Regions from separate parts of the Priestia sp. YIM B13552 genome, predicted to be linked through region 2. Evidence: a T-box and tRNA genes for the amino acid it is inferred to sense, from the RefSeq annotation. Region 2 holds a T-box; the other holds one or more tRNA genes.
The links. The T-box of region 2 lies ahead of ACFX40_RS10990 (valine--tRNA ligase). A T-box ahead of a tRNA ligase gene usually reads a tRNA of that ligase, here a tRNA-Val.

Region 1: it has a tRNA-Val gene. The T-box ahead of ACFX40_RS10990 (valine--tRNA ligase) is inferred to sense a tRNA for this amino acid. The anticodon was not compared.

Annotation. Positions count from the first base shown of each region.
Region 1 is NZ_JBHZOU010000001.1:1,073,985-1,089,354, forward strand. Features, by position in the region: gene ACFX40_RS05220 (MFS transporter) at 1-375, opposite strand, end outside; gene ACFX40_RS05225 (sigma 54-interacting transcriptional regulator) at 594-1,943, opposite strand; gene ACFX40_RS05230 (6-phospho-beta-glucosidase) at 2,058-3,386, opposite strand; gene ACFX40_RS05235 (PTS lactose/cellobiose transporter subunit IIA) at 3,383-3,712, opposite strand; gene celB (PTS cellobiose transporter subunit IIC) at 3,726-5,084, opposite strand; gene ACFX40_RS05245 (PTS sugar transporter subunit IIB) at 5,098-5,403, opposite strand; gene ACFX40_RS05250 (BglG family transcription antiterminator) at 5,565-7,514, opposite strand; gene ACFX40_RS05255 (TetR/AcrR family transcriptional regulator) at 7,775-8,353, opposite strand; gene ACFX40_RS05260 (MBL fold metallo-hydrolase) at 8,358-9,080, opposite strand; gene ACFX40_RS05265 (YflT domain-containing protein) at 9,346-9,684, opposite strand; gene ACFX40_RS05270 (amino acid permease) at 10,130-11,521, shown strand; gene ACFX40_RS05275 (hypothetical protein) at 11,594-11,728, opposite strand; gene ACFX40_RS05280 (copper homeostasis protein CutC) at 11,857-12,486, opposite strand; gene ACFX40_RS05285 (DEAD/DEAH box helicase) at 12,551-13,996, opposite strand; tRNA gene ACFX40_RS05290 (tRNA-Val) at 14,165-14,236, opposite strand; gene ACFX40_RS05295 (arylamine N-acetyltransferase family protein) at 14,501-15,256, shown strand; gene ACFX40_RS05300 (Lrp/AsnC family transcriptional regulator) at 15,284-15,370, opposite strand, start outside.
Region 2 is NZ_JBHZOU010000002.1:946,998-962,367, reverse strand. Features, by position in the region: gene lon (endopeptidase La) at 1-586, shown strand, start outside; gene yihA (ribosome biogenesis GTP-binding protein YihA/YsxC) at 583-1,170, shown strand; gene ACFX40_RS11040 (LiaF transmembrane domain-containing protein) at 1,264-1,749, opposite strand; gene hemA (glutamyl-tRNA reductase) at 2,079-3,419, shown strand; gene ACFX40_RS11030 (cytochrome C assembly family protein) at 3,434-4,267, shown strand; gene hemC (hydroxymethylbilane synthase) at 4,281-5,213, shown strand; gene ACFX40_RS11020 (uroporphyrinogen-III synthase) at 5,213-5,986, shown strand; gene hemB (porphobilinogen synthase) at 6,004-6,984, shown strand; gene hemL (glutamate-1-semialdehyde 2,1-aminomutase) at 7,001-8,290, shown strand; gene spoVID (stage VI sporulation protein D) at 8,438-9,583, shown strand; gene ysxE (spore coat protein YsxE) at 9,661-10,710, shown strand; gene ACFX40_RS10995 (hypothetical protein) at 10,722-10,919, opposite strand; T-box leader at 11,150-11,394, shown strand; gene ACFX40_RS10990 (valine--tRNA ligase) at 11,477-14,119, shown strand; gene ACFX40_RS10985 (bifunctional folylpolyglutamate synthase/dihydrofolate synthase) at 14,216-15,370, shown strand, end outside.

The DNA.
Region 1 (15,370 bases), on a different contig from region 2:
CGAAAAAGTTGGCCCTTCCGCTAATCCAAATAAAACCCGGAAAACAGCAAATCCAGCAATAGCAGAGCCACCGAACAAGGCCATTCCTATTTCACCAGCAAAAGCCGTTCCTATTTCAAATATGGACCAAGCCATCCCTGCTAAGATCCAAACAAATTTAGGCCCTTTCTTATCAGCTAACGCTCCTCCAAATAATGCACCAAACATATAACCGTATCCAAAATACCCTAATATCCCTCCCCATGTTTTGGGGTTTAAGTTAAACTCACTTATGATTGCTTCTTGTGCATACGATATAGCACCTCGATCGATATAATTGACTACGGTCATAAATACAATCATACCCATAATAAAATATCTGTACTTCCCTCTCATTTTCCTCACTCCCTACGAAAAATATGCTGCCTATAAAACCGCTCTACTTTATTATTAATATCAATTATTTTCTGAAAATTCAATCTCCTAAAAAAAGAAACTTATGCATAGATGCATAAGTTCTTGTGAACATATTTCTTATAAAAAATTTGATAGTTACAGAGCTCATCTCCCTTCTTTTATAATTTATGCACTTTTGCATAGTCATTTCATTTTGATTAAAAGCGACTTAGCTTCCGACTAATTGTAGACTGATTAACGCCCAGCACTCGTGCTATTTGGGTAGTGGATTTATATTTCTTCTTAGCCTTTCTCAGCAATTCTTGTTCCACTAAATGAACTGCATCTTTTAAAGGCATTAGCTCATGAATTTCAATTTTTTTTTCGTTTTTTGCACTCATTAGTATGTCGCTCATTAATTTTTCTTCTTGAATCCACTCTCCTTCCGTTAATACAAATAATCGCTCTACTAAAGCTTTAAGCTCTCGAACATTCCCTGGCCAGCGGTAGTGGTTTTGTAGCTTTTTCAACAGACTAGGATGTAGTTTTTTCTTACTTTCATACAAGAAATTAAATTTCTCTAAAAAATGTAAAGCTAATGGAATGATATCTTCTTTTCTGTTTCGAAGCGGAGGTATTTGAATAGGGATAATACTTAGCTGATAATACAGCTCTTTTCTAAATTCTCCTATTTTTATACTTTCCGTTAAATTAGTTGAAATCCCCGTAATAAACCGAGCACTGGTATATGAGGATGTTAATTGCTGTTCTATGAGGTAAGATAACTTCAGCTGTAGTGACAAAGGCAATAAATCAATTTCATCTAAAAAAACCGTACCACCGGCAGCTTTTTCAATTGCTCCTAGTTCCTCTCCTTCCCCAAAAATCTCCTTTTCTATATTAGATAATAAAATTGCACCACAACGAACTGTTACAAACGCCCCTTTGTTCCGTGGACTATGCTCGTGGATTAAATATGCCATGGTTTCTTTACCAACTCCACTTTCCCCATGGATTAATACACTAGATTCTACTAAAGCTGCTCTCTTAGCTCTAGAAACCGCTGTTTTCATTTCTTCGTTTTCGCTTAAAATGTACATCTGCTTTAACTTTTTGTTATTGAACCTTTCCATCTGACCCTGAGAAAGATGTTCAGATGGAGCAATTTTTTTTTCATTTTGTAAAGACTGGTTCTGTTCCGTAATATCTTTTGAAATATTAACGACTCGAATAATGTCCCCCTTCGTATTTTTTATTGGTGCACCTATTACTTTTAATCGCCTTCCCAACTTTGTGACTTGAATCATTGATACTTTTTCTTTCTTTTCTAATACAAGTCTAGTAACGGAGGGGCTGTATGCACCCTCCTTTTCTAACTCATAAATCGTTTTTCCAAGCAACTCTGTTTCCCTGTATCCCCATATTTTTTCACACCCCGAACTTACCTTTAATGTTCTTCCTTCTCCATCAGACATATAAATAGCATCATAAGAAATATCAAAAATAGTTTTTAATTCTCCATCTACTATTTCATGAATACAATTTAGTTCTTCTCTCTTCCTGTTCACGCTGTACCCCCCCTGAGTCTTGTGTCTTAGTATAAATGGAAAAGAGTAAAAACAATAGATATCTTTTGCACAAAAAAGCTGTTCGAATACGTACTGTATTCGAACAGCCTGACTTTAAGCTTGAACAGGTTTAAAAAATTGAGGCAAGTAATCTTTATGAGCTTCTAACATCTCATCGACAATTTGCTTAGCTAGTTTATCAGAAGCCACAAGCGGATTAATGGTTAATGCTAAAATAGCTTTATCATAATCTCCGTTCACTGCTGCTTCAGCTGCAATCCGTTCAAATGACTTAATTGTTTGAACAAGACCTCGCACAGGTACAGGAAGGTCGCCGACTGAAATTGGCTTCGGTCCATCTTTTGTAATGATACAGCTTACTTCTACGGCAGAATCAGCAGGAATGCTTGCTATGGCACCATTATTAATAGTGTTTACAGGCTGAATATCGCCTTTATCCGTGTAAATGGATGTAATCAATCGAACGGCTGCATCACTATAATAGGCTCCGCCGCGCTGTTCTAATTGAGGCGGTTTAATGTCTAGATTAGGATCTTTATACAGTTCGAACAGCTCTTTTTCTAACTGTTTTACGACTTCTGCTCTGGTTTCACCTTTTTCATAATTAACAAGCTCTTTTTCTACCATTTCACGCGTTTTATAATAGTACATGTGATATGGACAAGTTAACGCATTTAGGGCTTTTGTAAATTCTGACTCCCATCCAAGTCCCGCTACATTTTTCACAAAGCTGCTGTTAGTTGGATCACTTAGTAAATCAATAACTTGATCTTTGACGCTTACGCCATCTACATACACATCTAATCCGTAGACCATGTGATTTAAACCAGCAAAATCAATTCGAATGCGAGAGTGATCTACATCAAGTAGCTTAGCAATGCCCATTTCCATTCCAATTGGTACATTACAAAGTCCTACAATCTTTTTAATGTTACTATAGCGGAGCACAGCTTCTGTTACCATACCTGCAGGATTTGTGAAGTTAATCAGCCAAGCTTCTGGACATAACTCTTCAATGTCACGGCAGATATCTAAAATAACCGGAATTGTACGAAGTCCTTTAAATAACCCGCCTGGTCCGTTTGTCTCTTGACCAAGCACCCCGTATTTAAGCGGTATTCTTTCATCTTTTGCTCGGGCGTCTAACAAGCCAACGCGAAATTGAGTCGTTACGAAATCCGCATCTTTTAATGCTTCTCTTCGATCTAACGTTAAATGAACACTAATTGGCAAACCTGATTTTTTCACCATTCGCTTCGCTAAATTACCAACAATCTCTAGCTTTTCTTTTCCTTCTTCGACGTCTACTAGCCACAGTTCTCGAACTGGAAGTTCATCATATCGTTTAATAAATCCTTCTATTAGTTCAGGCGTATAGCTTGAACCGCCGCCAATCGTTACAATCTTAATACCTTTTGTCATAGTGTAATCCCCCCGGAAATTTTGATTGCTTCATATAAATCTACAAATTCAGTAGCCATTTCTTTTACCGTCATTGCATTCATTAAATGATCTTGAGCATGAATCATGAGCAGAGAAATTTCTGTGCTTTCTCCTCTAATTTCACCTTGAATTAACGACGTTTGGATATGATGAGCGGCATTTAATTCTTCTGCAGCTTGTGTAAGCTTTTCACGTGCTTCTAAAAAATCTCCTCTTTTAGCAGCCGCTATCGCTTCCATTGCTGAACTTCTGCCGTTTCCACCGTGTAAGATTAATTTAAAAATATATTCTTGAATGCTTTCCATCCTTTATCCCTCCTCACACAATATCTTTCTTTGTATCACTTGGTACCTCTTCAGCTGCAGGCTGTATACCATTTTCTTCAGTGAATTTTTGTTTATCCCACATTCTAAAGAAAGGATAGTAGATGCAAACAGAGATTCCGATATTAATAGCTTGCATAACTGCACCCGATAATTTCCCTCCTGTTGCCAAATAGCCAGAAATAATTGGAGGCATAGTCCAAGGAACCGCAATACCTGCTGGTTTTGCTACCAGTCCTGTCGACATCGCAATATAGGTTGCTACTACCGTTACAAGAGGGGTAATAATAAACGGAATAAGCATCATTGGATTCATCACCATCGGAAGTCCAAAGATGATCGGCTCATTGATATTAAAAAGAGCTGGTCCTATCCCTAACTTACCAAGCTGCTTCATTTGTTGACTGCGTGCTTTTAAAATCATAGCTACAACTAGAGCTAACGTTGCTCCGCTGCCTCCGATATTGATCCAAATATCAAAGAACTGCTGTGTAAAAATATTTGGTAATGCTTCATGATTAGCAAATGCAATTCGATTTTCATCCATAGCTCCATACCAAATGGGAGCCATAATTCCACCGACAATATTTGCTCCATGAAGTCCACAAGACCACATGAGCATAATAACAAGCTCGGCAACTAGCGTACCCCCTAAACTGCCGCCTAGCACACCTAAAGGCTTTCCAAGCAATTCTCCAACGATATTATGCAGACTTCCAAAATGAGTTTGTTCTACTAACAAACGTAAAATCCAAATAAATGCTATTACCGTAAAGCCAGGAATAAGAGCAGCAAACGATTTTCCAACAGCGGGAGGAACTCCATCAGGCATCTTGATGACAAAGTCTTTTTGAATAAACCACCTGTAAATTTCCGTAGAGAGAATCGCGACAATCATTGCTACAAAGAGTCCTTTACTTCCCATTAAAGCGGTTGGAATTCCGCCGTCTACTAAAATAGCTTCTTTGGCTCCACTTGGGAGAAAGGACACTTTATACGGAGTAGCAAGTAAAAAAGCAGCAAGTGAAATAGCCCCTGCGGACAAAGCATCTACTCCGTATTTTTCAGCTAACCGATAGGCTATTCCGAAACAAGCAAGCAGCGCCATAATATCGAATGTAGCTCCAACTGGGTAGGCCATTTTCGTTGCCCATTCTTTTCCGAAAATCCCTGCCATAAAGTCGTTGTAACCTGGTATCGGTAAATTCGACAGTATTAAAAATACTGAACCGATAATAATGAGCGGCATTGTCAGAACAATACCGTCTCGAAGTGCTTGTAAATGGCGTTGACCCGCCATTTTCCCCGCGATAGGCATTACTTTGCTTTCAAGCATACTATTAAATTTGCTCATGTAGTCCACACTCCTATTTTGAAACTAGTTGAACTGCAAATTTTAACACTTGTTCTCCATTACACGTTCCGTAGTGAACAGGATTTATAACGTCAACTGGCACTCCTTTTTCTTCACCTAGCTTCTTAAGCTGCGGCAATAAGTAGCGCACTTGAGGTCCTAATAAAAGTACATCCGCTTGATCAATATGGTTGCGAACAGAGTCACCAGGAACCGCCCAAATTTTATACTCCGTGCTTTGCTCCTGAGCGCTCTTTTCCATTTTTGTTACTAGTAAACTTGTAGACATTCCCGCTGCACAACATAATAGAATATTCATTTGTCATTCCCCCGTTTTTTTATTTTGGTATCTGTTTTGTTGATAGTTTTATCTTAAAATAAAAGCGCTTACATTTATACACAACCTTTTTCCGCTACTAACGGAAAAATTATGTTTGAACATTCAGATAAAAAAGAAGCCCTTCTCTCAGACTTCTTTTTTTATCTAATATTTTTCATAAACACCTCGATAAATTCCTCATAATCCTTACACTTTATTAAGCGCTGCACGACCTGCTTATCATCCACAACCCGGACTAACAAACTGTACATCTTCTGCAAATCACCTTGATTATTCGCTTTTACACTTAAAAGACAAATAAATTGTACGAGGTTTCCTTCCCACATAATCGGTTTTTTCAACGTGCAAATGGCCCAAAACGTCGTATCCGTTTGAGGAACCATAGGATGAGGAATCGCAACGAGATTGCCAAAACTTGTTGGTGATGCAGCTTCTCTTTCAAAAACAGATTCTATAAATTGAGAAGGAACTAGTCCTAGATGAGTTAATTTCTCTCCTAAAAAATGAAGCACTTCTTCTCTCGTTTGAAATTCTTGCTGTAAATATACTAATTCTTTTTTTGTGTATTCTAAGGAAGGCTGCTGTTTGTTCTTCATTAAACAATCAATTTTTTTAAAGTCACTGTTTCCTAGAATCGTACTTACTTGTACTACAGGAACAGGAAGATGATCTGGAATTGGAATGGTACTAACAATAAAATCTAAAGAGTGCAGAGACATTTGGTGAAGCTTATAATACTGCGTTGTTCCTAAAATAGTCAGATTTAATCCAAAAGTAGCCTGCAGCTTATATGATAATAGCTTGGCACTCCCTACTCCCGATGCGCATACAATCAAACAGCGCTTAGGCTGATTGATAATTTTTCGACGTTCAATAGCCCCTCCAATATGTAAAGCTAAATAGCCAATTTCCGTTTCATGCATGTCGATTTCAAGGCGATTTTTCAAAACCTTCCCAGCTATAATCCCAGCTTCAAAAGCCAGAGGGTAATGACTCTTAATTCCTTCAAGCATCGGGTTCCGCAGATTCATTCCATATTTATAGCGATTGATAGCCGGTTTCAAATGCAAGCTCATGCCAAGGATCAGCTCTGAATCTTCACTAATTCCTAAATGAAGCTCTTTTTCAATTGCTTCTAATATAGCTGCAGTTAATTCATAGATATTTGTGTCGATAAACTGCTTCACTTCTTTTTCTTCATGATTGCTATTGTTGAGCATCTTTGTACCTAACAAATGAATGGCGATATATGCCGTTTCTGACTTCGGAAAACGAATCTTGAATGCATTTTCAATCTCTCGCACAATTTCAGCTGCCACTTCATATTCTTTATGCGCCATAATCTCAAGCAGATCTTCTGAATACAAAGAGATAAAATTTTCTTCTTGTATTCGCTTACAAGCTATCGCTAAATGAATGATTAAATTGTTTAATCCAATGTCTGAAACCATAATATTGTATCGTTTTATTTGATTTAAAATGTGGGCTTTAATCGTTAAGATTGATTCTTGGGGCAGGATAGATATTTTATTGTATACCATATCTATTTCTTTATCTTTTCGGTTGAATATGTACTCAGACATACAGAATCTCATTTTCATTTCGTCCCCTTTGGCTTTCAAGCCGTAGTTAGGACGTTTTTCTAAAAGAATATCATATTTACAAAGCTGTTTTTTAACATCTCTTAAATCGTTTTGAACCGTTGACTTGCTAATATACAACTCGTCTGCTAAATCTTCGAGCTTCAAATATTCGTCTGCTAGCAGCAACCTTTTGATTAAATAATGCACGCGGTCATCAGGAACGGTTGGAATAGAAGTTGCATCAAATAATTGATTAGCCGAAAGTTCTTTTAATAGGTGATGGAACTGTTTTTCATCTAAAACGCTAAGTTCATACCCTGTCCCACGAGCTGATTTAATTTTAGCTCCGTACTGAGACAAAATGTCATCTAGCTGTTTTATATCCGTTCGAATAGTTCGAGAAGATACTTGATTTACTGTTGCTAAATATTCACTCGTAACGGTTGATAGTGTAGACTGTACGGACATTAGTTCTCTTAATATGACGATCATTCTTGAATTAAGCATGTTTGCTTCTCTCCATTCCCAGAAGATTTCTCCCTTATAAAACAAATGAAAAGGGCTGGTTATTTTAAACAAAAACAAAAAATACCTAAACAGCAACAAACAGAAACTACCTTTTTCTGTCCTTGCAGCTTAGGTTTTGCCTGCTTCATCAGTAACAACCCTAAAACAATAGGAATAAATGTCTTTATTTGTAATCTATCATTCTTTCTCTTTTTTTTCAATTTCAACTAAAGCATTAGGCTTAGTGGCATTAATGAAATTTATGTGGTCTGTTTATACCGGTGTAGCCCCAGTGCAAACGTACGGATTAAAAAGTCTAGAGTCTCATCAGTGCTTAATGACATTCCAAATCCCCCTTTCTGCTCCAAATAAGAAAACCCATGTAAAATACTGCGAAGACTTCTAACAGCATGAAGGGCTTCATTTTCCGGAAGATGATACGGTTTTAACACATCTAGCACTAAAAACACAATGTTATCAGATGCTTTTTGTACTTCTTCATCCTGTATCCTTGGTGCTACCGTTGCCGTTGCTTCGTATATTCCCGGAGACTTTCTTACAAATGAAACGTATGCTTTACTTAGCCGATAAACAGCGTCTTCTGCAGAAGCATGTTCAACAGCACTTTTTAAAAGATGATATAACTGCTGCAGTCCACTTAAAGCCAGTTCTTTGCGCAGCTCTTCTAACCCTTTTATATGGTTATATAAAGACGGTGGACGAACATTTAATTCTTTGGCTAATGAAGCAATTGTAACAGCATAAAACCCTTCACGATTGGCCAAATTTTCACCTGTTTGAATCACCTTTTTGAAATCTAATCCTTGTCGTGGCGACATCCTTTCATCTCCTTTTTTCTATTTTTACTTTCGCTTGTTGTATTGCTTTTCCCATCAATTTTAGCGGCTGAGAAAGAATTCTTCCGTGTCCAACAGCAAGAAGTGACGGGTTTAGTTCATGTAGCTTTTCTGCACTTTTAAGCGCTAGCTCTTTGCTCCACGTTCCAAAGGCAGGAAACGGAAACAGCGGTTTTAACTGACCTGATACTGCAATTCCTCCTCGCACTTGGAACGAATCTCCGGCAATTAATGCGTTCGTTCTCTGGTCTAAAAAAGACATAGATCCAGGTGTATGTCCAGGTGTAAAAATAGGAGCAAGTGAGCCTATATAAGAATCTTCTTCGATGAAATGATCAATTTTAGTTGAAACCTTTCCTAGTTTTGGTATTCCTCCACGGATTGGGTTTTGAGGTTCTTCAGAATCGAGTGTGAAATCTCCTGAAAACAATCGATAATCTCTTTGCGACATATAAACAGAAGCATTCGGCAACCTTTTTTTCAAATTGTCAATCGCTCCGATGTGATCTTCATGAGTATGTGTAAAAACAATTCGAGTAATCGGTTTTCCAATTTGATCTGCAGCTTTCAAAATACCCGACGCGCTGTAAGGAAGAGCTGCATCAATTAATGTAAGACTGTCTTTCTCTTCGACTAAATAACAATTCACTGGAAAAAAGTGAGGCAAAAACGTCAGTTGATACAACATTTTCTCACGAACTATTCTCATTTCCTCATCCCCTATTATCAAAATAAAAACTAATGGTATTAGTTTTTATTTTAACTAATACCATTAGTTTTATCAATCATATATTGGAAAAAACAAAAAAAGTGTGAGACGTAACGAAATCAATTAAATCTAAAGACGAACAAATGGGATAAAGAAGCTCGTATGGTTCACCTGTTACACCGTCCCCACAAAAAAATCCGAATGCGTTTGATTCTTCATCAAGAATCAAACGCATTCGGATCTTCTTCCATAGTCTCTATTAAAATTAAACGTCTTTTCTTTCTCCTGTAGCAGCCACTACAATCGCACTGCCTTTCTTTAACTCTTCTTCATATTTTTTTGTTTCGTCTTTTGATAAGCCTAGTGAAGCCATTTTTGTTCGAAGCTCATCTTCTCTGGTTAAAAATAAACTCGCTGCTGAATGTAAAGGACCTTCTTCAGACAGTCGAATAATATTTGTGTCCGTTACTTCTGTTAAATTTTTAGAATTTTCCTTGTCATACGTAAACACGTATACTTCATCTCTCTCAAAACCTTTGTCTGCAAATTGATTAACTGCTTCGTTAATGTTTGCTCCTTTTTCTACTACTTCAACATGTTTCATTATTTATAACCTCCTGTTTCTATCGCACAACTTTCTTTTATACTTAGCAAAAGAATAAACTTCTTACTACTATATATACCCGTTTTCAGAAAGGAAAACCCGCATTTAGAGCTTTGCAGAGAGTTTGAATATCATTCCACATTATCCTTTAATAGAATGTATACCTCTTTTGCTTAACTTATTTGAAACAATCATTCAGCTTATTTTCAGCTACCATTCATAAGAAATTCATCTACATTGCTTATTATAAAAAAGGAAAAAGACGCTAATCAGGTACTTTATACGCATAATGAATGTCTGTGTCAGAGTAAGCCGGATATGAATGCAACCATTCATATCCGCTTTTTGTATGAAAGAACCTCTAACAACATCCTGTCCATACGTCTTACAACATACTATAATTCTCCATATTAACTAAAAATTCAGGTTATATAGGAGGTTACAAATGAACAGCCATCCACAGCCACAGTTAAAAAAAGAGTTAAAGATCCGGCATATCACCATGATTTCTCTTGGAGGAATTATCGGGGCAGGATTGTTTATCGGAAGCGGATCACTTATTAACACCGCTGGACCGGGATCTATTTTTTCGTACGCATTTGCTGGTTTGCTCGTTATTTTAGTCATGCGAATGCTTGGCGAAATGTCTACTGCCAATCCTTCCAGCGGTTCTTTTTCTACTTATGCAAAAGAAGCATTAGGCCCTTGGGCCGGCTACACGATTGGCTGGCTCTATTGGTTTTTCTGGGTTATCGTTATTGCTGTTGAAGCCATTGCAGGTGCAAATATTATTCAATACTGGTTCCCGTCTTTTCCGTCTTGGGGAGTAAGCCTGGCTCTTACTTTTTTATTAACGATGACCAATCTGTACTCTGTTAAATCTTTCGGAGAATTTGAATATTGGTTTTCCCTCATTAAAGTCGTCAGTATCGTTCTTTTTTTACTTTTAGGTATAGCTATTATTTGTGGATTCATTCCAGGAATTGATTCTCCCGGCACTTCCAACCTTTTGCACAAAGGCGGCTTTTTACCGAATGGAATTAGCTCTGTATTTTTAGGAATTGCCCTTGTCATGTTCTCTTTTATGGGAACAGAAATTGTCGCAACCGCAGCAGGTGAATCGTCTCAGCCTGAAAAAGCCATTACCATCGCGACCAATACCGTTATTTATCGCATTTTGTTTTTCTATTTAGGCTCTATTTTTATTTTAGTAACGGTTCTTCCGTGGAATTCGTCAAGCCTAATGAAAAGCCCATTTGTATCTATTCTTGAATTAGTGAATGTACCGGCCGCAGCTCAAATTATGAACTTTATTATTTTAACAGCCGTTCTTTCCTGTCTGAATTCTGGTCTGTATACAAGTTCTCGCATGCTGTTTTCCATGTCTCAAAACGGCGATGCGCCAAAAAGTTTTTCAAAATTAAATAAAAAAGGCGTGCCGGTTAGCGCGATATTAGCATGTACAGTTATCTCGTACATTAGCGTTATCTTTAACTATATTTCACCGGACAAAATCTTTTTGTTTTTAGTGAATGCGTCAGGCGGCGTAGCGCTTCTTGTATATCTTGTTATTGCATTTTCACAGATTAAAATGAGAAAAAAATATGAAAAAGAAAATCCCGAAGCATTAAAAATTAAAATGTGGTTATTTCCTTACTTAACTTACGCTACAATCCTTGCCATCACTAGTATTTTTATTGCCATGGCATTTATTGATTCATTACGTTCGCAGTTCTTCTTAACTCTTTTAATTGCTGTACTCGTCGTAGGTTCTTTTTTCTTTCAGCGTACCAAAATGACGAGCGGCTTAGCAGCAAAAGAAAATACATCAAAATAAAAGAGATTGAGACATAACTAAATGAATTCAATCTTAAGACGAACAAATGAGATAGATGAGCTGGACTGCTTATTACACCGCAGTTGATTTCCGTGCAAGGCTTCGCTTTCCGCGGGCTGCCGATGAGCCTCCTCGTCGCTTGTGCTCCTGCGGGGTCTCATCTGTTCCGCTGTTCCCACAGGAGTCTTCGCCTTGCCCTCCAATCACCTGCTAAAAGGAACGAAACAGATGAAACTATATTCACCATCAAAAAAAACGAACCACGAATCAAACATATTGATTAATGGTTCGTTTTTCACTTGGATTAAAATGCTTTTGTAGCAGCCTCTTTTTATTTAACGAGATAAATCTCCTACAATTTTTGTTCCGTGTAATTCAGCTGCTTTTGTTTCTTTTATAACCGCCTCTGCGTTGCCTTCATGAATTCCTCCGCCAGGCAAAATAATAATACGTTCGTTAGCATATGTGATCAATTCCCGGATCATATGAAGATTTTCCAAAGCAGATCCTTTCCCTCCTTTGGTCAAAATACGGTCTGCTCCCAATTCACTAAGTATATCAATAGCTTTGTATTTATCTTTAATCTCATCAAATGCCATATGAAACGTAACGCTTAAAGGATGAGCTTCTGCTATTAACTCTTTAGTGCGTCCATAATCGATTTCAGCTTCTTCTGTTAAAATGCCAAATACTACTCCGTTTACTCCAAGGTCTTTACATGTTTTAACGTCTTTTTTCATAATTTGAAATTCTGCTTCGGAATATATAAAATCACCGCTTCTTGGGCGAATAATTACGTTGATATCTGTATCAAGATGTTCGCTTACATATTGAATGGTGCCGTAACTTGGCGTAGTGCCTCCTTGACTGAGATTGTCACATAATTCAATGCGGTCTGCTTCTAGCTTTTCTGCTTTTTTTGCCTGCTCATACCCTTCTACACACGCTTCTTTTATGTACTTCATACTCTCAACTCCTTTATTGTCTCTATAAATAAAGCCCATCTTTAAAAAGATGGACTTCCTTCTGCTATTTAATTGCCTTATGAACTTTTAATTTCTTTCCTTTAATCGTTTTGTTTTTCATTGCTTGTAACACTTTTGGACCTTTTCCATTCAAAATCTCTACATAAGAGACATTTTCTTGGATCGTAATAATTCCAATATCGTCCGCGGTTACTCCGTCTAACTTCGCAATTGTTCCCACAAAATCAACCGCTCTAATTTTCTTTTTCTTTCCTCCGTTAAAATACAGCTTCATAATGTCTTTATTTAATGACTCGCTTTTATCTTTTTTAACTTCTGGACGCTCATTGATTTTTTCAGTAAAAGCGGATGCTGCCTGCTGTACTTCTTCTTTAGAAGGAGGAGTAGATGTTGGAATTGAAAAACCGATATATTCTTCAATTTCCGATAGCATTCTCTCTTCATAAGGCGTTACAAATGTGATAGCCTTTCCTTTTTTACCGGCACGTCCCGTTCTTCCTGTACGGTGAACGTAGCTTTCTTTTTCTAACGGAAGGTCGTAGTTAATAACGTGTGTGATATTATCAATATCAATTCCTCTCGCAGCTACATCTGTCGCCACTAAATAGCGGAATTTACCTTTTTTGAAATCATTCATAACCTCAAAACGGTCTTCTTGTACCATTGCCCCGTGAATTTTATCACAAGGATACCCAAGATCATCTAAATCATCTAACAGCGTATTTACCTGCTCTTGTGTGCGGCAAAAAATGATACAGCTGTCTGGGTTTTCTACTGTGGTTACGTCTTTCAGCAGTTCAAATTTACGTTCGTTTTCTACTGATATAACGGAATGGTCAATCGTACTTGTTGTTAATCCATTCGCTTTGATTTCAACATCAACCGGCTTTTTCATATACTTGCGAGAAAGCTCTTCAATATCTTCAGGAAGCGTAGCAGAGAAAAGCATCGTTACACGCTCACTAGGAAGATGTTGAATGATTGCTTCTACTTGGTCAATAAAACCCATATTTAGCATTTCATCTGCTTCATCAATAACCAAATAACGAATTTTCTCTAATGCAAGCGTTTCTTTTTCTATATGATCAAGCACTCGTCCAGGCGTACCTACAACAATATGTGTTTTTTGCTTTAATTCTACTTTTTGCTTAGCAAACGGTGATTTTCCGTAGACAGCTGCTGCTTTAATTCGCTTAAAACGGCCGATATTTGTAATATCTTCTTTTACCTGCGCGGCCAGCTCTCGTGTAGGTGTTAACACTAAGGCCTGGGGCTTATTTTCTTCCCAGTTAACTAATTCACACAGTGGAATGCCAAAGGAAGCCGTTTTTCCACTTCCTGTTTGAGACTTCACGACAACATCTCTTTCTTCTAGCGCGATGGGAAGCACCTTGCTTTGTACTTCCGTGGGATGATTGTATTGCAGGCTAGAAAGCGCCTTAGCTACCTTATCGCTAAGCCCATATTGACTAAAACTTCTTTGATTCATTTTGTACCCTCATTTATTTTAAATTAGTGATTATCTTTATCATGACCTGATGCACTATGTTTCATTATACTTTAATTCTTCTATACGCGCTCAAGATTTAATGTAGCATTGATTTGTCAAACAAAAGAGAAAAGCCGCTCTCTTATTAATAAGAAAACGGCTTTGGTATGAGCGATGAGGGATTCGAACCCCCGACCCCATCCCTGTCAAGGATGTATTCTCCCACTGAACTAATCGCTCGTGATATGTATTGACTATATTATAGAAAGAGTTATCCAATTTTGTCAACTATTTTTCCGCAGTTCCCAAGTTGGAAGGATCGTCTTTACTTTTGATAAAATAAAAACATGCCATAAAGGAGCGTGACGGGATGAAAGTACCAACTTTAAAAATTGACAGCCGTGTACTTCAAGGATTCGCTTTCAAAGAGACAATCGAAAAAGCGCTGTTACATGAACGTTCTGCTAAAGACAGAGAGAAATGATTCACTAAGAGGTGTATTTGATGAATATTAATTATTATTTTAGTCGGTTTTTAGCTAAGAAACCGGATAGCCCAACGTATGAAAGCTTAGCTGCTTTACAGAACAAACACATGCTTCATGTTCCTTTTGAGAACTTAGATGTTCTGTCTCAAACCCCTATTATAATTGATTTAGAACGAATTTTTCAAAAAGTAATTGTAAATTTGCGGGGAGGATTTTGCTACGAATTAAACGGTCTATTTGGCTGGCTATTAAAAGAAAGCGGATATGAAGTCTCTTACGTTTCAGCTACCGTCAAAAAACCCGACGGCACGTGGACCATTGAAGGAAGTCACGCTACAAATCTTGTGACGATTAAAAATCAGCCTTACATCGTAGACGTTGGGTTTGGAGATTCTGTGCGCAAGCCAATGCCTTTAAATGGCGAAGTAGTAAGAGATGTAAGCGGCTCTTATCGTATGACAAACGTTGCTGAGCATATGTACGATTTGCAGCGATGGGAAGATGATGTATGGAAAACGCTGTACCGTGTGTCTACGCTTCCTAAGAAACTGACTGACTTTACTCCCATGTGTGAGTTCAATCAAACGTCAGCCGATTCTCCGTTTGTACACAAACGTCTTGTTACAATCGCAACCCCTACAGGGCGCATTACCCTTTCCGGTGAAACTCTGACTGTAACAGATGGCGAAAAAAAGACGAAAAGGAACCTTTCAGAAGAAGAAATACCTGATATTTTACAAAATCATTTTTATATTATTAAAGGATTTTATTAATATGTCCTTATACGAAAAACCGGCCTCTTATGGGGCCGGTTTTTGTACAGGAGTAATCAGCCTGTTTTCTACAGGCGACTTTAAAATAATTGAGGTATTCACATTTCCATAAGG
Region 2 (15,370 bases):
TAGGTTCCGTTACGGACAGGCTGAGACGGAAGATCAAGTCGGCGTTGCTACAGGTCTTGCTTACACAACTGTAGGAGGAGACACGCTAGCCATTGAAGTAAGCTTGTCCCCTGGTAAAGGAAGACTAGTGCTAACCGGAAAGCTTGGAGACGTGATGAAAGAATCAGCTCAGGCAGCATTTAGCTACGTGCGTTCAAATGCAGAGAAACTAGGAATTGATGAAAAGTTTTATGAAAAACATGATATTCATATCCATGTTCCAGAAGGAGCTGTACCAAAGGATGGACCTTCTGCAGGAATTACCATTGCCACTGCTCTAGTATCAGCACTAACGGGTAAACCAGTGCGTAGAGAAGTAGGAATGACAGGAGAAATTACACTAAGAGGTCGCGTATTACCAATCGGCGGTTTAAAAGAAAAGTCACTTAGTGCACATCGTGCCGGATTAACTAAAATATTAATCCCTCATGATAATGAACGTGATATTGAAGATATCCCTGACAGTGTACAAGAGGAATTAGACATCGTTCTTGTGTCACATGTGGACCAAGTATTGGAACATGCGCTAGTAGGAGAGGTAAAATGAAAGTAACTCAAGCCGATATTGTTATCAGTGCCGTACGCCCTGAACAATATCCTAAAGAAAACCTGCCAGAGTTTGCGTTAGCAGGCCGTTCAAATGTAGGAAAATCATCTTTTATTAATAAGATGCTCAATCGCAAAAGCTTAGCGCGTACGTCGTCTAAGCCCGGAAAAACTCAAACGCTTAACTTCTTTTTAATTAATGAAATCCTTCACTTTGTAGACGTACCTGGCTACGGATTTGCAAAAGTGTCTAAAAAAGAGCGTGAAGCATGGGGGAAAATGATTGAAACGTATTTAACAAATCGTGAGCAGCTTAAAGCTGTGTTAATGATTGTTGATCTACGCCATGCCCCTTCAAAGGATGACGTTATGATGTATGAGTTTTTGAAGCACCATGACCTTCCCGTTATGGTTATTGCAACGAAAGCTGATAAAATTCCTAAAGGAAAATGGCAAAAGCACTTAAAAGTAGTGAGAGAAACGCTGGACTTAGATCCAAATGATGAATTAATTCATTTCTCATCTGAAACAGGTGAAGGAAAAGATAAAGCGTGGAAATCTTTGCAGTATCGCATGACTCACTGAACAAAGGAATAGAATCTAAAAAAATGGAACGTTTATCATCACTCTAACAGGAAGTGAGTCAAACGTTCCATTTTTTTAACTTGTTTACATAGATTACTTTCGTTTGAAAAATAATAAATATAGCCCAACTAGTAACAATAAAATAGGCCAGAAGGTTGTTAAATAATTTACGCCGTCTTCAACTTTTGGCAAAAATAGTTTAAGACGGTCTGAAAACATCATTAAAATGGCAATAATTAAAAGGGTGCCGCCTTGGAAAAAGCCTGATTTGGCTTTTCTAGCACTAAGTAAAAAGCTAATGGCCACCATAAAAACGACCATGCTAATATTCGTAGGCCAAAAGGGAATTTGTTCACTTACATAGAAATGAATACCTAAAGTGATTAATATGTAGCTTGCAAGCAAGTTTGAATGATCTTGAGATAAAGCAGACTCAGTTAACAGGGCTGCTCCTATTAAAATTAACAGTACAGGCCACGTGTATACCTTTGCTGCAATGCTCATATGTAGTTCATTCAGTAAGAAAAAGATTCCAAATCCAACTAGTAAGACACCAAAAAACATTGATTGCTTTTTCATAGTAACCTCCAGGTGTTTCAAAACAGAAAACGTGATAAAACGCTGCTTTTTTGATACAATTTATTACGGAATAACAGTTAATATCTTAACACATGTTTTCAAAGACTGTTCACATTTTTTTTTCGAATGACTTATAGAACATGTTATAATAGTTAGAGATAAGGCGAAGCTTACACCTGTGTAATGTCCGCCGCTTTTTACGAATAGTAGAATGAAGAACGCCGGATTTTACGGGCAGTTATCTCACTGTAGCTCTTTGGAAATTTAGGGGTTACTGCCCGTCAAATTCGGACAAATAAGCACATTTCAATTATAGGGGGTATGTACAAATGCATATTATAGCAGTCGGCTTAAACTTTCGAACAGCCCCTGTTGAAATAAGAGAAAAGCTTAGTTTTAATGAGCAAGAACTAGCATCTGCCATGAAAACGTTAAGCGGCCAAAAAAGTATTTTGGAAAACATCATTGTTTCAACATGCAATCGTACGGAAATTTATGCTGTTGTTGATCAATTACACACGGGCCGTTATTATGTAAAAGCATTTTTAGCTGAATGGTTCGGAATAGATAAAGAAGAGTTTTCACCTTATTTAACCATCTATGAAAATGATGGAGCCATCGAACATTTATACCGAGTAGCATGTGGATTAGATTCAATGGTGATTGGTGAAACACAAATTCTTGGACAAGTGCGTTCAAGCTTTTTGCTTGCTCAAGAAGAAGAGACAATTGGAACGGTTTTTAATCAGCTGTTTAAACAAGCTGTGACATTAGCCAAAAAAGCTCATCATGAAACAGAAATTGGTGCGAATGCAGTTTCTGTCAGCTATGCAGCTGTAGAGCTTGCTAAAAAGATTTTTGGAGACTTATCATCCAAACATGTGTTGATTCTTGGTGCGGGAAAAATGGGTCAGCTTGCCGTACAGAATTTATATGGCAGCGGAGCTAAAAAAGTAACGGTAGTGAATCGAACATTTGAAAAGGCACAAGAGCTAGCAAACCGTTTTTCTGGAGAAGCGAAACCATTTGCTGATCTTCAACATGCTTTAAGCGAAGCAGATATCTTAATTAGTTCAACAGGAGCTAATGATTATGTAGTAACGAAACAAATGATGAGTGAAGCCGAGCGTACGCGTAAAGGTCGTCCATTGTTTATGGTAGACATCGCCGTTCCGCGTGACTTAGATCCAGAACTAGATGAGCTAGAGACGGTCTTTTTATATGATATCGACGATTTAAACGGGATTGTAGAATCCAATTTGCAAGAGCGTCAAAAAGCTGCGGATGAAATTGAAATTATGCTTGAAGCTGAAATTGTTGCTTTCAAGTCTTGGCTTGGTACATTAGGCGTTGTGCCTGTTATTTCTGCACTTCGTCAAAAAGCACTTGCCATTCAAGCTGAAACGATGAAAAGCATTGATCGTAAGCTCCCAGATTTATCTGAGCGTGAGCGCAAAGTTTTAAATAAACATACAAAAAGTATAATTAATCAACTTCTTCGCGATCCAATTTTACACGCGAAAGAATTGGCTGGAGAGAAACATGCTGAAGAGTCTTTAGAGCTGTTCATGAAGATTTTTAATATTGAACAGGAAGTTGCTTTGCAAAAAGAAAAAGAAGAGCAGCTTCGTACATCGATTACGTCTCATTCAGTAGCTTATCAGTCTTAAGTGAGGATTGAATAATGGTTGATATGGAATTAACCAGAATCTATGAATTGATTGTGATTTTATACGCCGCGAGCGTTTTATTATATTTTATTGATTTTGTACAAAATAACCGGAAGGCAAACTCGATAGCCTTCTGGTTACTTTCTATTGTGTGGGTTTTGCAAACAGCCTTTTTAATTTTACGAATGTTTGAGACGGGAAGGTTTCCTATTCTTACCGTTTCTGAAGGGCTGTATTTTTACGCGTGGGTGTTAATTACTCTTTCACTTGTGATTAATCGCCTGTTCCGCGTTGATTTTATGGTGTTTTTTACAAATGTGATTGGTTTCTTAATTATGGCTATTCATACGTTTGCTCCACTTGAAACATACACTGCTGTCCAGTCGGAGCGCCTTGTGTCAGAATTATTAATCATTCATATTACCATGGCTATTTTATCTTACGGCGCTTTTTCAGTCTCTTTTGTTTTCTCCGCTTTGTATCTTGTTCAGTATAATTTATTGAAAAAGAAGAAATGGGGCAAGCGCTTGCTAAGAATTGAAGATTTAACAAAGCTAGATTACATGTCCTATGTATTAATTTTAATTGGTGTACCGCTGTTATTGCTTTCGTTAATCTTAGGAATCATATGGGCTTATATTAAATACGTAGATTTTCATTGGTACGATACAAAAGTGTTAGGTTCATTTTTAATGTTTGTTGCATACAGCGCTTACTTGTATGCTAGACTGCGTAGAGGTATTCAAGGAAAGGCAATCGCAATGTGGAATATTGGATTGTTCTTAGTCTTACTTATTAATTTCTTTTTATTTGGCAGTTTATCGAATTTTCACTTTTGGGGTTCGTAATTAGGAGGACAACATGCGAAAAATTATTGTCGGCTCTCGTCGAAGCAAACTTGCGTTAACACAGACCAAGTGGGTCATTGAACAGTTAAAAAAACAAGGTCTTCCTTTTGAGTTTGAAATTAAAGAAATGGTTACAAAAGGGGACCAAATTTTAAATGTAACGCTGTCCAAAGTAGGCGGTAAAGGTCTTTTTGTAAAAGAAATTGAACAAGCCATGTTAGATGAAGAAATTGATATGGCCGTTCATAGTATGAAAGATATGCCAGCTGTTTTGCCAGAAGGATTAACGATTGGATGTATTCCTTTACGAGAAGATCATCGTGATGCGCTTATTTCAAAAAATGGTGAACGATTTGAGGAGCTACCAAGCGGTGCTGTGATTGGGACAAGCAGCTTGCGTCGAGGGGCACAGCTTCTATCTATGCGTTCAGATATCGAAATTAAATGGATTCGAGGAAATATCGACACACGCCTAGAAAAATTAAAAAATGAAGATTACGATGCAATTATCTTGGCAGCTGCAGGGTTATCTCGTATGGGCTGGTCGAGAGATACGGTCACTCAGTACCTAGAGCCGGAAATAAGCGTTCCCGCTGTAGGACAAGGAGCTTTAGCTATCGAATGCCGAGAAAATGACCATGAATTATTATCGCTTCTTCAAGCTCTAAATCATGATGAAACCGCTCGTGCTGTTAGAGCTGAACGCGTATTTTTAAAAGAGATGGAAGGCGGATGCCAAGTGCCGATTGCGGGTTATGGGCGTATATTGGACGGCGGAAACATTGAGCTAACGTCGCTAGTCGCGTCTCCTGATGGCAAAACAATTTACAAAGAGCAAATTACGGGAAAAGACCCCGTTGCTATCGGTTCAGAAGCTGCTGAGCGCTTAACATCTCAAGGAGCTAAGCTTTTAATTGACCGTGTAAAAGAGGAGCTGGACAAATAATGAGTCATGAGGCTCCTCTTTTTTTAAAAAAAGTTTTGATTACAAGAGAAGCGAAGCAGGCTCATTCATTTGCAGCACAGATTAAAAAGCTTGGAGGCATACCTTTGAGCTTACCAGTCCTCACGTTCGCACGTTCTAACAATGAAAAAGAAGTGGAAGATGTCCTGCTGTCGATTGACTGTTTTGATTGGATTGTTTTTACAAGTCAAAACGGCATTTCTTTTTTCTTTGAATGGCTAAAAGAGTTAAATATCAGTTGGAGTGCTTTAAAAAGATTAAAAGTGGCTGCGGTTGGAGAAAAAACCGCAAAATTGCTAGAAAAACACGATGTTAACGTGCAACTTGTTCCAAAAGAATACGTTGCGGAATCACTTCTTGAGTCGTTAAAAGCAAATGTGTCACATCACGAGCGAGTTCTCCTTGTACGAGGACAATTAGCCCGCTCTGTTTTAAAAGATGGGTTAAAAGAGTGTGAGGTAACGGATTTAGTTGTATATCAGACCATTCGAAATCAAGGCTCTGAACGCTTGGTTAAGCAACATGTAGAAACAGGAATTGATGCCATTACTTTTACAAGTTCTTCTACAGTTAGATTTTTTGTCGAGTCAGTTAAAGATATTCCGAATTGGCTTGAGCTTATAAATAGAACCAAAGTTGTTTGCATCGGCCCTATTACGAGTCAGACAGCGAGCGAATATGGAATTAAGCATCTTGTTCCTAACACATACACAATAAATGGTATGATAGATATGTTGGTTAGTTGTTTTGAATAATAAAGGAGGATTTTAACATGAAAGATTTACAATTTACACGTCATCGTCGTCTTCGTAATTCTGTAAATATGCGTGCGCTTGTACGTGAAACACATTTACATCCTGAAGACTTTATATATCCTATTTTTATTGTAGAAGGTGAACAAAAAAGAAATGCTGTAAAATCAATGCCAGGTGTGGATCAAATTTCTTTAGACTACTTGAATGATGAAATCCAAGAGCTAGTTGATTTAGGAATCAAGTCAGCTATGGTGTTTGGTGTTCCCGCTGAAAAAGATGCGGTCGGCTCACAGGCATACCATGACCACGGAATTGTTCAAAAAGGTATTCGTCAAATTAAAGAAAATTTTCCAGACTTTGTTGTTATCGCAGATACATGCTTATGTCAATACACAGATCATGGCCACTGTGGTGTAATTGAAGATGGAAAAATCTTAAACGATCCTAGCCTTGACTTATTAGCGCGTACAGCGGTTAGTCAAGCTAAAGCAGGAGCGGATATTATTGCGCCTTCAAACATGATGGACGGTTTCGTGGCAGCTATTCGCCACGGTCTAGACGAAGCTGGATTTGAAGATGTTCCTGTGATGTCTTATGCTGTTAAATATGCATCTGCTTTTTACGGACCATTCCGCGATGCAGCGCATTCTTCTCCTCAATTTGGAGACCGTAAAACATATCAAATGGACCCAGCTAATCGCTTAGAAGCACTTCGAGAAGCAGAATCTGATGTAGAAGAAGGAGCAGATTTCTTAATTGTAAAACCAGCTCTATCTTATTTAGATATTATGCGCGATGTGAAAAATACGTTTAATTTACCGGTAGTGGCTTATAATGTGAGCGGTGAATATTCGATGATTAAAGCGGCAGCTCAAAACGGCTGGGTAAATGAAAAAGAGATTGTTCTTGAAAAATTAATTAGCATGAAGCGTGCAGGAGCGGATTTAATTGTAACGTATCATGCTAAAGACGCAGCACGCTGGTTATCTGACAAGTAATTAAGGAGGCTTACACATGAGAAGTTATGAAAAGTCAAAAGCAGCTTTTTTAGAAGCGCAGCAATTAATGCCGGGTGGAGTAAACAGTCCTGTTCGTGCATTTAAATCAGTAGATATGGATCCTATTTTTATGGAACGAGGAAAAGGCGCTACGATTTACGATATTGACGGCAACAAATATATTGACTACGTCTTATCATGGGGACCTTTAATTCACGGACATTCCAACGATCAAGTAGTTGAAGCAGTAAAAAAAGTAACGGAATCTGGTACAAGCTTTGGTGCACCAACATTAATTGAAAATGAGCTTGCTAAGGTTGTTATTGAGCGCGTTCCTTCAATTGAAATCGTCCGTATGGTGAGTTCAGGTACGGAAGCAACGATGAGCGCACTGCGTTTAGCACGTGGCTATACGGGCCGCAACAAAATTTTAAAATTTGAAGGCTGTTACCATGGACACGGTGACTCTCTTCTAATTAAAGCTGGCTCAGGCGTTGCAACGTTAGGTCTACCAGATAGCCCGGGAGTGCCTGAAGGAATCGCTAAAAACACGATTACAGTGCCGTACAATGATCTAGAAAGCTTACAATATGCTTTTAAAGAATTCGGAGATGACATTGCCGGAGTAATCGTTGAACCGGTAGCAGGAAATATGGGTGTGGTACCGCCTCAGCCAGGTTTCTTACAAGGGCTTCGTGATATCACATCAGAATATGGCTCACTGCTCATCTTTGATGAAGTAATGACAGGGTTCCGCGTAGCGTACAACTGTGCACAGGGATACTACAACATTACGCCTGACTTAACTTGCTTAGGAAAAGTAATCGGTGGCGGTTTACCAGTAGGTGCTTACGGCGGTAAAGCTGAAATTATGGAGCGAGTTGCACCAAGCGGCCCGATTTATCAAGCAGGTACATTATCAGGTAATCCGCTTGCGATGACAGCTGGATACGAGACGTTAACGCAGCTGACACCTCAATCCTACGATGAGTTCATTCGTAAAGCAGATCGCTTAGAAGAAGGATTGATGGCAGCAGCTGAAAAATATGATGTGCCGTTTACCGTAAATCGAGCTGGTTCAATGATCGGTTTCTTCTTTACAAACGAACAGGTAATAAATTACGAAACAGCGAAAACATCGAATTTAGATTATTTTGCAGCTTACTATCGTGAAATGGCTAATGAAGGCGTGTTTTTACCTCCTTCTCAATTCGAAGGAATGTTTTTATCAACTTCTCATACAGATGCAGACATTGAACATACAATTGCAGCAGCTGAAAAAGCTTTTTCAAAGTTGCGTGGATAAACAGCTAAATAAGATTGTCTTTTATATCAAAGCTTACGGAGGATTCCGTAAGCTTTTTTAGTTTTAAAGACATATTTTAATTTATTTGTTCATACATCTTTAATGACCGCGCTATTACCTGGCGGGTGTTGGAAGGGGGAGAACAATTTGTCGCAGGATAATTTATCATGTCTGCGTTTTTCCGTAGAAGAATCAGTATGGTTTCAAAAAGGACAGGAAGTCTCACAACTTTTGTCTATCTCCTTAGAGCCTCAAGTATCTATTCAAGAATATGACCAATACGTGTCTATTCGAGGAGCATTACAATTAACAGGTGAATACGAAACGTACGAGGGAGAGCACTCGTTACGAGAATATACAAATGAGAATCAAGTGCAATCTATCTCTGTCCGTGAAGACGGAACGGCTGAATTATCACATCAATTTCCTGTTGATATTACCATTCCTAAAAATCGTATTCAAAGTATTGAAGACGTATATGTATCTATTGATTTATTTGATTATGAATTGCCAGGCACAAATCAGCTGCAGCTAATGGCAGACTTGTCCATCACAGGATTGTACGGAGAACAGCATGAAGAACGAGAAGAAGAGGAAGAGTTTTCGGAGGAACAGCATATCGTCTCCTATGAAGAAGTGGACGATGCTGAAGAGGTATATACTGAAAACGTTGCTCAAGAAGAAGAACAAGAGGAACAAGAGTTTGACGTAAGCTATCGTGAAGCTTCCGCACTTTTAGAAGCAGAGGCTATTGAAGAAGAGCATTCAGAAGAGGCCCCTAGTTATTTTTCATCTGTATTTAAAAAAGAGTCTCGTGCTGAGCCGGTCGTGGAATATGAAGAGGAAGCATATGAACCATTTGAAGTCGAAGTGAAAAAAGAGGCCCCAATCGAGGAAGAAAGAGAAGACAATGTGATTGAACTGTTTCAGCTTCGTCAAGAGCAAGAAAGCTTCGAAGAATCGCAAGCTAGTGAATTGAATACGTATGCTGACGTTCAACGAGAGGCTGAGCAAGAAGAAGCTGAGCAAGAAGAGGAAAAGATTATTGTTGAATTTCGGAAAGAAGAAAATGAAAGCGGCCGAAATGAAAACGCCCTTTATTTAACAAAGCTCTTTTCGCGGGAAGAAGAAGCTTTTTCAACGTGGAAGCTTTGTATTGTTCAAGACGGAGATTCGCTTGATACGATAGCAAACCGCTATAATACGAATGTACAAAACATTTTACGAGTAAATAATTTAGAAGATGAATATGAGCTGGAAGAAGGAAGCATCTTAAATATTCCCGTTCGTTAAAGTGGGAAAGAAAACAGTTTTGACGCATATAATGTCTTAACTGTTTTCTTTATTTTTTACGAGGAAGGAGAATATAGATGCAGCGGACAGTAGCAGACTACAAAGTATTGTTAAAAGAATATGACTTAGATGTTGACTTTATCGAAGACTATGGAAAAGTAAAAAAAGTCTATACGAAAACCGGCGTGTTTGCGCTTAAAGAAATAGCGAATCATCAAGAACGAAATCAAAACTTCATTCAAAAGCTGCAGAACGTTTATCAAAAAGGATGGATGGGATTTGTCCCTATTTATCAAACGAAGCGTTCTCAGCCCATTGTTTCAGATGAAAGCGGCTCGTATTACTTAATGCCGTGGCTCCCAAATAATCCGACCGAAGAGCGTGATATTCGATATCATAAATTATTTCAAGAGCTTGCTAAGCTTCATGGCGCTTCGGCGCAGGAAGTAGAAGTGAAAAAAGAAGATATAGAAAATCATTACACATCGATGAAAGAAACGTGGGAAAAGCGTCAGGAAGAGTTGAAGCAGTATGTAGCAGAATGCGAGAAAAAAATCTATATGTCCCCGTTTGAATTGCATTACTGTACGTTTTATTATGAAATGACAAGAGCGCTTGAATTTGGTTTTGGAAAGCTCGATCAGTGGAACGATGAAATGGAAGAAAAGGAAAAGATCCGGCTTGTTACTTCTCATGGAAAGCTATCGGCTAAACATTTTATCTATGACGAGCGGGGAAATGGTTTTTTTATTAATTTTGAACATGCAAAAGATGCTTCACCTATTTATGATTTAGTCTCATTTTATTTTCGGACTCTTCGCACATACCCAGTAACGACTTATGACAGCTATGAGTGGTTTAGTACGTATGAAAAACATTTTGCTCTCAGAGAAGAGGAACGGCTGCTTTTACACAGTTATTTGGCGTTTCCAGAGCCCCTGTATCAGTGCATCGTTCAATATAGGCAGCATAAAGAAAGTAAAACAGAGCTTGAACATATGCAGTCATTTATTCGAGCATACTGGCTGACGAAAAACATTGAACAGCTCAATATTAAAATATTTGAAGTAGATCAGCAAAAAAAAATGGCAGCGGAAGCAGCTGCACAAGCCCAAGCGAACGAATAGCGCTTGGGTTTTTAAATCCAGTCGGAATATAAAGCAACCGCTAGTATGGCAAGCAGTGCCAACAACAGTACATCAAAGGTTGTAGGGAAAAATAGTGTACGTATACCTTGAAAAATTGTCAAAGGAACAATAAACTGTCCACAAGCCGCTCCTGCTGTTTTGAGCCACCGCTGCAGTTGATACGAATTTACATTTATTCGTTTCTTCATTTGTACATGCCCCTTTCAATCCACGTGCCCAGGTTAAAGTAAGTATATGAAAAAAGAAAGAAATGGTGCCATTTTTTTAAGTTGGCTCTTCATTTTATTTCCAAAATTAGCGAGCGAATGAAAAAATAAAGAGCAGAACAAAAAAATTATGAATATAATCATAAAAAAATGGAGAAGATTATTGACGATTCAACATTTTTTCATATAGTATAATTAAGAGAAATTCATACATAAATACAGTGAATAGGAAGAGTACGGGATGTTCGTCTTTCAGAGAGAGAAATCAGTTGCTGTGAGATTTCTTAAGAATGTGCACTCGGAATGTCGCCTATGAGTAGCTTTTTTGAACAGCTGCATAGTTCAGTAGAAAAAGCCGGTTAATCAACCGTTATGAAATGAAGTGTATAGGCTTATCAAACGGGATACGTCTATAAAAAAAGGTGGTACCGCGAAATCAACTCCTTTCGTCCTTTTATTAGGAAAGGAGTTTTTTTATGTTTATAAAAGCTTTACACAGTTTCTAAAGACTGAAACTTTATATTATGGAGGTATACATTATGTCTGAAAAAGAAGTGACTCTTCCAACGAAGTATGATCCAAAAGCCGTTGAAGAAAATCGTTATCAGTATTGGTTAGACGGGAAGTTTTTTGAAGCAACAAATGACCCTGAAAAAGAGCCATATACAATTGTAATTCCACCCCCAAACGTAACGGGTAAGCTGCATTTAGGCCACGCTTGGGATACAACGTTACAAGACATCTTAACGCGTATGAAGCGTATGCAAGGCTATGACGTTTTATGGCTTCCTGGCATGGACCATGCGGGGATTGCAACGCAGGCAAAAGTAGAAGAAAAGCTTCGCAGCGAAGGGAAAAGCCGCTACGATCTAGGCCGCGAAAATTTTGTAGCCGAAACGTGGAAATGGAAAGAAGAATATGCAAGCTTTATTCGCCAGCAGTGGTCGAAGCTAGGACTTGGCTTAGACTATTCACGCGAGCGCTTCACGCTTGATGAAGGCCTTTCTAAAGCAGTGCGCGAAGTATTCGTAACGCTTTACAAAAAAGGGTTAATCTATCGCGGAGAATATATTATTAACTGGGATCCAGCTACGAAAACAGCTCTTTCAGACATCGAGGTTATTTACAAAGATGTACAAGGTGCGTTTTATCATATGCGCTATCCGTTGGCAGATGGTTCTGGACATATCGAAATCGCAACAACTCGTCCTGAAACAATGCTAGGAGATACGGCTGTAGCTGTTCACCCTGAAGATGATCGCTATAAGCACTTAATTGGCAAAAAGGTTGTCCTTCCGATTGTAGGTCGTGAAATTCCAATCGTAGGCGATGATTATGTAGATATGGAATTCGGTTCTGGTGCGGTAAAAATTACGCCTGCTCATGACCCGAACGATTTTGAAATTGGAAACCGTCATAATTTAGAGCGTATTTTAGTGATGAATCAAGATGGTACGATGAATGACAAAGCAGGTAAATATGAAGGAATGGATCGTTTTGCTTGCCGTAAGCAAATTGTTAAAGACCTTCAAGAAGACGGTGTATTGTTCAACATTGAAGACCACATGCATTCAGTAGGTCACAGTGAACGAAGCGGCGCCGTTGTTGAACCTTATTTATCAACTCAGTGGTTTGTAAAAATGCAGCCTTTAGCAGATAAAGCAGTAGATCTTCAAAAACAAGAAGAAAAAGTAAACTTTGTGCCTGATCGTTTTGAAAAGACATACTTACACTGGATGGAAAATATTCGCGACTGGTGTATTTCGCGTCAGCTTTGGTGGGGACACCGCATTCCAGCTTGGTATCATAAAGAAACTGGAGAAGTATACGTAGATCATGAGGCTCCAGCAGATATCGAAAACTGGGAACAAGATTCAGATGTATTAGACACATGGTTCAGTTCAGCGCTATGGCCATTCTCAACAATGGGCTGGCCTGATGTGGATGCAGCTGATTTCAAACGCTACTACCCAACAAACGTGCTTGTAACGGGCTACGATATTATTTTCTTCTGGGTATCTCGCATGATTTTCCAAGGTCTTGAATTTACGGGTAAACGTCCGTTTGACGATGTACTCATTCACGGTCTTGTACGAGATGCTGAAGGTCGTAAAATGAGTAAATCACTTGGTAACGGTGTAGATCCAATGGAAGTAATCGAGAAATACGGTGCAGATTCTCTTCGCTACTTCTTATCTACAGGAAGCTCACCAGGACAAGATTTACGCTTCAGCTTTGAAAAAGTCGAAGCGACGTGGAACTTTGCAAATAAAATTTGGAATGCTTCTCGTTTTGCATTAATGAATATGGACGGCATCACATTTGAAGAGCTTGATTTATCAGGCGAAAAGTCTGTTGCTGATAAATGGATTTTAACGCGCTTAAATGAAACGATTGAGCACGTAACAAAATTAGCTGACAAATATGAATTCGGTGAAGTTGGACGTATTCTTTATAACTTTATTTGGGATGATTTCTGCGATTGGTACATTGAAATGGCTAAACTTCCTCTTTACGGAGAAGATGAAGCAGCTAAAAAGACAACTCGCTCAATTTTAGCTTATGTACTTGATAATACAATGCGACTTTTACATCCATTCATGCCGTTTATTACCGAAGAAATTTGGCAAAGCTTGCCGCATGAAGGCGAATCGATTACAGTAGCTAAATGGCCGGAAGTAAGCCCTGAGCTTTCTGATAAAGAAGCAGCTAACGATATGCGTTTACTTGTAGATATTATCCGTGCTGTTCGTAATATTCGTGCTGAAGTGAACACGCCGATGAGCAAACAAGTAAAATTATTTATCAAAGCTAAAGATGAAAATATTCAAAGCCAGCTCGAAAAGAACCGTGCGTATGTAGAACGTTTCTGTAATCCAAGTGAGCTTGTGATTTCAACAGAGGTTTCATTAGACGAAAAAGCGATGACTGCTGTTGTAACAGGCGCAGAATTAATTTTACCTCTTGAAGGTTTAATTAATATCGAAGAAGAAATCGCGCGTTTAGAAAAAGAATACGACAAGTTAAACAAAGAAGTAGAACGTGTACAAAAGAAATTAAACAACCAAGGCTTTATTGCAAAAGCGCCTGCTAAAGTAGTAGAAGAAGAGCGTGCAAAAGAGCAGGATTATGTTGAAAAACGCGAAGCTGTTCAGTCTCGTATTGCTGAATTACGCGGATAATCAATGGGTTAATGAACCAACAGAAAAAGCGTGGCTTGTATAGCGACGCTTTTTCTCTACATAATAATAGCGATGGAAAAGAAAGGTGAATAAAAGATGATAACGACATATGAAGAAGCGCTTGATTGGATTCATAACAGACTTCGCTTTGGAATCAAGCCGGGGTTAGAACGAATGGAATGGATGCTAGAGCAGCTTGATTTTCCGCAGCAAAATCTAAATGCTATTCATGTTGCTGGGACCAATGGTAAAGGTTCTACCGTTTCTTATTTGCGAAACATGTTGGAAGAAGCAGGGTATAAAGTTGGAACCTTTACTTCTCCTTATATCGAAACATTTAATGAGCGGATCAGCGTGAATGGACAGCCTATTTCAAATGAAGCAATGACCGCTCTTGTTCAGGAAATAAAGCCTGTTGTGGAGCGACTAGAACATACAAGTTTAGGATCAGCAACGGAATTTGAAGTGATTACAGTCATGGCTTTTCTTTATTTCGGCTATCATGAGTCAGTTGACTATGCTGTGTTTGAAACAGGGCTTGGAGGACGGTATGACTCAACAAACGTTGTGAATCCTATGGTGAGTATTATTACAAACATTGGATTTGATCACATGGCAATACTAGGTGATACGGTAGAAGAAATTGCATCAGAAAAAGCGGGGATTATTAAAAAAGAAGTCCCTATTATTACTGGGGCAGAGCAAGTAAAGGCGCTTGATGTCATTACTGAAGAAGCAAAGTCAAAGCAGGCTTCGTTATTTGTATTAGGAAAAGATTTTGACATTAAAAACTATGAGCCCTTAGCAAACGGGGAAGGCTTTGCGTTAAACACGCCGTATGGCATATTTGAAGACTTGAAATTAAATATGCTTGGCTATCATCAAGTGAAAAATGCAGCTTTGGCTCTCATGGCCGTTTGTTATTTAAAAGAAAAGAAAAAGCTTTCTATCTCCAATGAGCAAATGATAAAAGGGATTCAGCATACAAAGTGGAACGGCCGCTTTGAGATAGTAAATGAGCATCCTTTAACGATTATTGATGGGGCTCATAATGCAGAAGGCATTGATAGCTTGTTATCTACTTTACGCCTTCATTATGAAGATCGAAACATTCATTTAGTTTTCAGCTGCTTAAATGATAAAAGCGCTGATCGAATGGTCCAAGAACTTGAAACAATCGCTGCAAGTATTACATTTACGTCGTTTGACTTTCCTCGTGCTCGCGCAGCTGGGGAGCTTTATGAGATGAGT